DNA from 4 places in the Brevibacillus sp. FW301-21C12A genome. Region 1 is predicted to be linked to each of the others. Evidence: riboswitches for the same ligand, from Rfam matches in the RefSeq annotation. Region 1 holds a riboswitch; each other region holds the start of a gene.
What was found. Region 1 has a riboswitch for S-adenosylmethionine ahead of AC3WQH_RS03715 (homoserine dehydrogenase). Riboswitches for the same ligand answer to the same signal wherever they lie in the genome.
Positions count from the first base shown of each region.

Region 2: another riboswitch for S-adenosylmethionine. It lies ahead of AC3WQH_RS03145 (aminotransferase class I/II-fold pyridoxal phosphate-dependent enzyme); the one in region 1 lies ahead of AC3WQH_RS03715 (homoserine dehydrogenase).
Region 3: another riboswitch for S-adenosylmethionine. It lies ahead of AC3WQH_RS07680 (pyridoxal phosphate-dependent aminotransferase); the one in region 1 lies ahead of AC3WQH_RS03715 (homoserine dehydrogenase).
Region 4: another riboswitch for S-adenosylmethionine. It lies ahead of metK (methionine adenosyltransferase); the one in region 1 lies ahead of AC3WQH_RS03715 (homoserine dehydrogenase).

Region 1 covers NZ_JBYTBG010000003.1:188,848-191,044, reverse strand. Annotated here, with positions in the region: gene AC3WQH_RS03715 (homoserine dehydrogenase) at 1-1,216, opposite strand, end outside; SAM riboswitch class I at 1,300-1,409, opposite strand; SAM riboswitch class I at 1,553-1,660, opposite strand; cobalamin riboswitch at 2,126-2,197, opposite strand, start outside.
Region 2 covers NZ_JBYTBG010000003.1:68,070-70,266, reverse strand. Annotated here, with positions in the region: gene AC3WQH_RS03150 (trans-sulfuration enzyme family protein) at 1-85, opposite strand, end outside; gene AC3WQH_RS03145 (aminotransferase class I/II-fold pyridoxal phosphate-dependent enzyme) at 82-1,245, opposite strand; SAM riboswitch class I at 1,341-1,466, opposite strand; gene AC3WQH_RS03140 (pyridoxamine 5'-phosphate oxidase family protein) at 1,556-2,011, opposite strand; gene AC3WQH_RS03135 (DUF5665 domain-containing protein) at 2,187-2,197, shown strand, end outside.
Region 3 covers NZ_JBYTBG010000008.1:76,490-78,686, forward strand. Annotated here, with positions in the region: gene AC3WQH_RS07675 (MFS transporter) at 1-942, shown strand, start outside; SAM riboswitch class I at 1,039-1,153, shown strand; gene AC3WQH_RS07680 (pyridoxal phosphate-dependent aminotransferase) at 1,242-2,197, shown strand, end outside.
Region 4 covers NZ_JBYTBG010000046.1:18,403-20,599, reverse strand. Annotated here, with positions in the region: gene AC3WQH_RS21420 (S8 family peptidase) at 1-507, shown strand, start outside; SAM riboswitch class I at 712-812, shown strand; gene metK (methionine adenosyltransferase) at 945-2,156, shown strand.

The DNA of each region.
Region 1 (2,197 bases):
CGCTTTTCAGCACTTCCTCGTGCTCTTCGCGAATCCCTGTTACGATCAACCCCGCGCGCAATACTCCGCCCAGATCGAATTGGACTTTCAGCTTCGTCACCGTCACGCCCGCCTCGCGCAAGAAATGCAGGACGCGATCAGGCGTCGCAGCGAGACACGAGCCTTCGAGATAACACAGCACGCGCTCGTCCTGCCATTGACCCGGCTGCGCTTCGGCCGTTTTTTCCTTCCAGGCCGGATGCGGGGTAAACGGCTGCGTCAACAAATAAGCCAAATCCTCGACAACGGCGCTTGCCGTCGGCAGCTCGCCTGCGCCTCTGCCCGTAAACAGCAGATCGCCTACGATGTTTCCGGAAAGCTGAACAGCGTTGAAAGCATCCTGAATTTGCGCCAGCGGATGAGCGACAGGCAGCATGGTCGGCTGAACCGAGAGCCGGATTCCTTGCTCTGTTTTGTGCGCCTGGGCAATCAGCTTGATCCGGTAGCCCAGCTCGTTTGCGATACGGATGTGACCAGGAGACAAATCGGCAATCCCTTTGCGCACGACATTTGCAAGCGGCAGCGATTCTCCGTACACAAGCTGCGCGAGAATGTACAGTTTGTACATCGCGTCGAATCCTTCCACGTCAGAGCGCGGATCGGCTTCCGCATACCCCAGCTCCTGCGCTTGCTTCAACACTTCCTGATAGGGAAGCTGCTCCGCTTCCATTTTCGTCAGGATGAAGTTCGTCGTACCGTTGAGAATGCCGCGCACTCCTTGAATATCGTTCGTGCGCAAAAACTGTCGCAGCACGCTCAAAATCGGGATGCCGCCTGCCACGCTCGCCTCATAGGCCAGATGGACCTGATGCCGGTTTGCCAGATCGACCAACTCTGTGCCGCGTTTGGCAAGCAGCTCCTTGTTCGCCGTCACCACGTGGCAGCCTTTTTCGATCAAGGCACGGACGTAGTCATACGTCGGCTCGACGCCCCCCATCACCTCGACGACAATGTCCACATCGCTTTTCAACACGTCCTCAAAATCCGTGGTCAAAAGCGCGGGATCTACCTGAACGGCCCGTTCTTTTTCCGAATCGCGGACCAATGCTTTGACAATTTCGATTCGCTTGCCCAATCTCGCAGCCAGCTTCTCCTGCTGCGAACGAATCGTCTTGATGACGCCGCCCCCTACTGTTCCCAATCCAAGCAGCCCTACCTTGACTACACCTGCGCTCATTTCTACCACCTCATAGCAATATTTTCGTAAAAAGAAAAAACCTTCCCGCTAAGAAGAAGGTTTTGGCATCAACGAAATCCTTCTCCTTATCTCCCAGGACGCTTCCGCCCTGCAGGAATTGGCACCTTGTCACAAGCTGTGTGACGGTTGCCGGGCTTCATCGGGCCAGTCCCTCCGCCTCTCTGGATAAAGAAAACTATGAATTTTTGCTCTTTCTCGTCGAGAAAGCGGCCAAGCGAAAAGCTTATTGGAAAAGAAAGCCTTTGTTGAGCGGAAACATCAAAAAACCTTCTTCGCTAAGAAGAAGGTTCGTCATAACTGCTACGATGTACCCGCTTCTTATCTTTCGGAACGAAAACGCCCCGCAGGAATTGGCACCTTGTCGCACTACGCAACGGTTGCCGGGCTTCATCGGGCCAGACCCTCCACCTCTCTGGATAAGAACTTTGTTTGCTGTTGAGCCTATTCTAAGAAATTCCAAAGCATTCGTCAACAAAATTCTTTTTCGTTTTTAACCAGGCTAGATGCGGTCAGAAACGGTTCAGATACGGCCAAAAACGGGACAACCGTTCCGAATGTACGGTCGCCTTCACCTGGCAAAAACGCTTTCGACTTCCTCCGTACTGCAGCAAACGCAACGGACCAGCCCTTCCTCGCTTTCCCCCGACAGCTCTCGTTCTTCGACATAACCGCACCATTGACAGATGAAAAGCTGAACCATGCTGCCCCCTCCTTTAAGTTGCTCACGGTCAATCAGCGCCGATTTCCTCTCCCCAAAACAAAAAACGCATTTTCTACTGATCGAAAAAAGATCCGATCGTTAGAAAATGCGCAGGCAAGCAATAGACATCCTTGTCCGTTTGCCAGTATGGCGAGTCCTCTAACACCTCCCTATCTCCCGTAGGTCCATCAGTGTTGTTGAAACAGGCAGGTCTCCTGACTTCGGGATCATCGTCTGGCGCTGCCTTCCCTGTCCAGCGG
Region 2 (2,197 bases), 120 kb from region 1:
AAGCCTGGTAAATCGGAACCGACGACGCCCCTGTGAACGGATCGATGCAAGTAGAGCCATGCAAAACCTTCGTTGCGAAATTCATCGCGCAGCCCCCCCAACGACAAGACTTGCGTCCAAAGCCTGAAACAGATCAGCGATCAAGTCTTCCGGATGCTCAATCCCGACCGACAGCCTCAGCAATCGGTCACAAACGCCGACATACTCCCGTACTTCCAGCGGAATGTCAGCGTGGGTCTGTGTCGCCGGATACGTACACAACGACTCGACGCCGCCAAGGCTTTCCGCAAAAGAAACGATGCGCAGATTTTGCAAAAACAAGCCCACCTGCTCCGCAGACCGTACCCGGAATGAAACCATACCGCTATAACCGCTTGCCTGGCTCGCCTGGATGGCATGCCCGGGGTGTTCTTGCAGCCCTGGGTAAAACACTTCGGCGACAGCCGGATGCTCCTGCAGCTTTTTTGCAACCGCGAGCGCGTTTGTCTGATGTCTTTCCATGCGCAGCGCCAATGTCTTCATTCCGCGTACCAACAGCCAGCTATCTTGTGGACCCAATACCGCTCCGATGGAATTATGCAAAAACCGGATTTTTTCCGACAACTCCTCGCCTTTTGTCACGATCAGTCCGGCCAGTACATCGTTGTGGCCACCCAAGTACTTCGTCGCACTGTGCAACACGATATCTGCGCCAAGCTCCAGCGGGCGTTGACAATAAGGGGTCATGAACGTGTTGTCGACTATCGTCAAAAGTCCATGCTGCTTTGCCAGCCCGGCGATTTGGCGAAGATCGGTAATCTGCATGAGCGGATTCGTCGGCGTCTCGACGAAGATCGCCTTTGTCTCGGCTCGCAGCGCGTTATGCACCGCTTCCAGGTCGCGCAAGTCTACGTACGTAAAAGACAGGCCGTAGCGGGAAAGCACCTGATCAAACAAGCGATACGTCCCTCCGTACAAATCGAGCGACACAATGAGATGATCTCCCTGGGAAAACAGCCCCATGACCGTATGAACCGCCGCCATTCCCGATGCGCAGGCAAAGCCCGCATCGCCCGATTCTGCCTCGGCGATGGCTTCTTCCAAAACCGTGCGGGTCGGATTGGCCGTGCGTGTATAGTCAAAGCCTGTGCTCTGCCCCAATGCCGGGTGGCGATATGCGGTGGCATAGTAGACAGGAAAGCTGACCGCCCCTGTTTTTTCATCTCTGCCTACGCCTGCTTGAATCAATTTTGTTTCCAGTCTCATACGTAACTCTCTCCCTCCAATGATGTACGAGGGGCATGAAAAAAGCCCCCTTTCCTCTGAAAGAAGGCTTTGTTTACGTCACCGTAAGCAAGACCTTCTCATCTTTCAGAGTTAAAAAACTCTGCAGGAATTAGCACCATTATCTCCCCGCATGAACGAACATGCAGGTGATTGGTTGCCGGGCATCATCGGGCCAGTCCCTCCGCCTCTCTGGATAAGAAGTTTTGCTATTCAATTTGAATGACCTAATACTAAAGGATACGGCGGTTTTTTGTCAACAGGATTTTCCACTGTTGTGCGGCCGTCTTGACTAGGCGTTTTTCAGCGCAGTCATGACCTGGTTGTCCAGCTTCGCAGCCGCGTTTTTGTCGTACGTCTTTTCGTATTGCGGTTCTACGGAAATGCGCGAGCCGTAAAACATGACGTCTCGGACGGAGTCAATCGCGATCTCCACCAGCGCCAGCTTCAGCGGAACGCCCTCCAGCCGCTCGGCTTTCACTGCGGCGCGTCCGTTGATCGCAAAAGAGGAGCCTGCCCCGATCAGATGCAGGACGACCTGCGGCTCTTTGGCAATATTGGCGAGTATGCGCGAGCGGTTATCCACGGCAAAGCGGATGAGTCCGCTGTTCACCGCCAATGTCCAGGACAAGGAGCTGAGCGATGGCGCTCCTGTCTCGTGATCGACGGTGCCGAGCGTCACAAATCGCTCTTTTTGCAGGAGCGCGAACAGTTCTTCCGACAAGGTTTGGGATACGGTTTCAGCCATTCGGATGCCTCCTCGTAAACGGTAGTACGTCTATTGTACCCCTCGCATCTGCCATTAGGCAAACGTTTCCTCCACGCCTTGATTCTGCCTGTTTTTTTCCCTACACTGGTAAAAAACAAAGCCGTACCGGATAAGGAGGTTGGAAAAAGTGGCACCTACGCCTACAGACCGGCTTATGCACAAAAT
Region 3 (2,197 bases), on a different contig from region 1:
GTGATGAATGCACTCGCTGTCGTGCTGTGGCCGGAAGGCGGGCGCAAAGGGATCAACATGATCTACGTCGCGCTCAACGCCGGGGTGGCGGCTGGCTCTGCCCTCGGCGGCTTGCTGGCGAGCATTTCGTTTGCCTGGACGTTTTTTGGCAACGCGATCTCGCAAGTCATCGTGCTCGTCATGTTCGTGCTCATTTTGCCTCGGCAGCTCAAGGCAGTTGCAGAGCGGGGCTATCGGGCGGAGCAAGCCAATACCGCAGGCACTCCCGCCGCTGCTGTCCAAAGCGCTGCCAAGCCGAAGCCAGTTGAGGCGCTTTCGCCGCTACAGCAACTGCCGACGAAAAAAGTGGCGTGGGGCGCCCTACTGCTCTTGTGCAGCGGGCTGTTAATCAGTTGGATTGTCTACGTCCAGTGGACGACGGTGTTGTCGACCTACATGCAATCGTTGGGCATTTCCTTGCGTCAGTACAGCTTGCTCTGGACGATCAACGGCGGCCTGATTTTGTTCGGCCAGCCGCTGATCGCCTGGGTCATTGGCCGCTTCGCCCGCACGCTGCGAGCGCAGATGCTGCTCGGCTCCTACGTGTTCGTGCTGTCGATGCTGATTTTGTCGCAGACGACCTCCTACGCCGGCTTTGTCGCCGGGATGTTCATCATGACGCTTGGAGAAATGCTCGTCTGGCCGGCCGTGCCTGCCGTGGCAGCAGAGTTTACGCCACAGGGGCGAGAAGGCTTCATCCAAGGGCTGATCTCCGGCACAGGCTCTGCGGGACGCATGCTCGGCCCATTGCTCGGAGCGGTCATTTTCCAGCATTTTCAGGCACAAGGACTTTTGTACATCATGGCGGGGCTGGCGCTAATGTCTGTCGCGTTTTTCGCCCTGCACAGCTCGTTTCAAGGTCGCACCCGAAAAGTGCCAGCCGCGACCGTAGAAAAGATGTAGCCAGGAAAAATTCGCGGGCCTCGCGAAGCGTCTTGACACGTTCGGAGCCCGCAATGTAGTATGAAGAAGATTAAAAACAGTATATTCCGTGTGATTTACTTATGAAGAGAGGCGGAGGGACTGGCCCTATGAAGCCCGGCAGCGGATCTGCGCGCTTGCGCGTTGCAGATGCTGTGCCAATTCCAGCAGGATAATTCCTGACAGATAAGGACGTGACCAAGCTGATCTCCCCCTTTTTCTGTACGGAAAGAGGGGGTTTTTGCTGTACATTGGCCTAAAAAGAAAGGAACTGAAGACAGATGCGCATCCAACCTTCCGACATGATTGATCGGCTCCCGACCCAGTTTTTTGCGACATTGGTGGCAAAAGTAAACAAAGTCATCGCTTGTGGGCATGACGTCATTAATCTGGGCCAAGGAAACCCGGACCTGCCTACGCCGCCGCACATTGTGGAAGAGCTGAAGGCACAGGCAGAAAATCCGCTGCATCACAAATACCCGCCGTTTTCCGGCCGACTGGAGCTGAAGCAGGCAGTCGCGCACTGGTACAAGCAACAATTTGACGTGGACCTCGACCCGGAGGAAGAGGTGGCGATCCTGTTCGGAAGCAAAACCGGCCTCGTGGAAATTTGCCAGGTGCTGATGAACGCAGGCGATGTGGCACTCGTACCGGACCCTGGCTACCCGGATTACTGGTCCGGCGTAGCGGTCGTAAACGGCCGGATGTCGATGATGCCGCTGACGGCCGAAAATCAGTTTTTGCCTGACTACAGCAAAATCCCGCAAGCCGATTTGGACCGCGCCAAGCTGATGTTTTTGAACTATCCGAATAACCCGACAGCGGTGAACGCCCCGTTTGAATTTTACGAGGAAACCGTCCAGTTTGCGCGCAAGCACGAGATCGTCGTCTGCCACGACTTCGCGTACGGCGCGATCAGCTACGACGGCAAAAAGCCTGTCAGCTTCATGCAGGTGCCGGGGGCAAAAGAGGTGGGCGTGGAGTTTTACACGTTGTCCAAAACGTACAATATGGCCGGCTGGCGCGTAGGCGCGATGGTCGGCAACCGCGAGCTGGTAAGGCTCATCAATCTGATTCAGGACCATTACTTCGTCAGCCTGTTTGGAGCGGTCCAAATGGCCGCAGCCAAAGCGATGACAGACTCGCAGCAGTGCGTCCGCGATCTGGTAGCCGTCTACGAAGGCCGCCGCAATGCGCTGTTCTCCAATCTGCACCGCATCGGCTGGCAGGCCCCGCC
Region 4 (2,197 bases), on a different contig from region 1:
CGCACAGAGATCGCCAGGCTGAGCTCCAAAGGAATTGTCCAAGGCTTCGGCGATGCGACGTTCAAGCCTAACGAGGCAGTAACTCGTGCGCAGTTTGCCACAATGCTGCTGCAGGCGATGCGCGCAACCGGCTCGAAGGTAGCCAGCGCGTATTCCGGACGGGAAGTGTTTTCTGATTTGCCAAAAAAGCACTGGGCGTACAACACCCTTGGAGTGGCTTATCAGCTCGGAGTCTTGAAGGGGTATCCAAACAGTCAGATCAAGCCTGACCAAGCTGTTTCGCGGGCGGAAATGGCCGCGATGATCGCCAGGGCGAAGGGCGTGGCTCTGAACAGCAGCAGCGCACCGAGCTATCGCGATGTTCCGGCCGGCCATTGGGCAGCACCGGCGATCGGCGCTTTGACGGCAAGAAACTGGCTAAACGGATACGGTTCGCTCTTCAAGCCACAGGGCAGCGCTACGCGGGCCGAGGTTGTTGTATTAATCGCCAAATCGTATCAAGTGTAAGAAAAAATTTTCCGCTTTGCGTTCGACAGACGCATGGCATGGCTATATCGTCCTTGTGAAAACGCGGCTTCGATCACCTCAGACGCTTCCCGCAGGCGATTCCAACAGCGTTTTGTACAGGGCGATTTCGGCCAAAGAGGTGCTCTGGCAAAAGTCTATTGACACCACCTCAAAAAACAATTATTCTATAATCCGTAATGGATACTCTTATCCAGAGCAGGCGGAGGGACTGGCCCTATGAAGCCCGGCAACCGTCTGGAGCGGTGCTAACCAGCAGGACGGAAATCTGTTCTGGCCGATAAGAGGATGAAGGAAGCTAAAAGCGCTCAAACCTTTTCCTCCAAAAGATGGAAAAGGTTTTTTATTTGCGTTTACGTCGATAAAATCCTGACTCGGCTACCAAACTATTTGTATGAGGTCAAAGGAGGTATTTTCTCATGGCTTTGCAAAAAGGTCGTCGTCTGTTCACATCTGAGTCTGTAACCGAAGGACATCCGGATAAAATTTGTGACCAAATTTCCGACTCCATCCTGGACGCCATTTTGGCCAAGGATCCAAACGCTCGCGTAGCTTGCGAAACTTCCGTAACTACCGGGCTGGTTCTCGTAGCCGGTGAAATCACCACCAACACGTACGTGGACATCCAAAAGCTGGTGCGCGAAACGATCCGTGAGATCGGTTATGATCGTGCGAAGTTCGGCTTTGACGCTGACACTTGCGGCGTAATCACTGCGATCGGCGAGCAATCCGCTGACATCGCTCTCGGCGTAGACCAGGCTTTGGAAGCGCGCGAAGGCAAAATGACCGACGCTGAGATCGAAGCGATCGGTGCAGGTGACCAAGGTCTGATGTTCGGCTTTGCTTGCAACGAAACACCTGAGCTGATGCCGCTGCCGATCAGCATGTCTCACAAGCTGGCTCGCCGCTTGACTGAAGTTCGCAAAAACGGCACACTCGCCTACCTGCGTCCTGACGGCAAAACGCAAGTAACGGTTGAGTACGATGGGGACAAGCCAGTTCGCATCGACACCATCGTGATTTCGACTCAACACGCTCCTGAGACTACCTTGGAGCAAATCAAGCAAGACCTCATCGAGCAAGTTATCAAACCAGTTGTTCCGGCTGAGCTGCTGGACGCTGATACCAAATACTTCATCAACCCGACTGGCCGCTTCGTAATCGGCGGACCTCAAGGGGACGCTGGTCTGACTGGCCGCAAAATCATCGTAGACACTTACGGTGGCTACGCTCGTCACGGCGGCGGCGCGTTCTCCGGTAAAGATCCGACAAAAGTAGACCGCTCCGGCGCTTACGCTGCTCGTTACGTAGCGAAAAACATTGTGGCTGCTGGCCTGGCTGACAAATGCGAAGTGCAAGTGGCTTACGCAATCGGTGTAGCGCAGCCTGTATCCATCGCTGTTGATACTTTTGGTACAGGAACCGTTTCCGAAGAAGATCTGGTGAAACTGGTGCGCAAACACTTCGACCTGCGTCCGGCTGGCATCATCAAGCAGCTCGACCTGCGTCGCCCTATCTACAAACAAACAGCGGCTTATGGCCACTTTGGACGCAATGACCTGAAGGTTCCTTGGGAGCAAACAGACAAAGCAGAAGTTCTGAAGCAAGAAGCTGCGCAACTGGCAAAATAAGAACGACAAAGAAAGAGCCTGGTAAAGCTACTGGGCTCTTT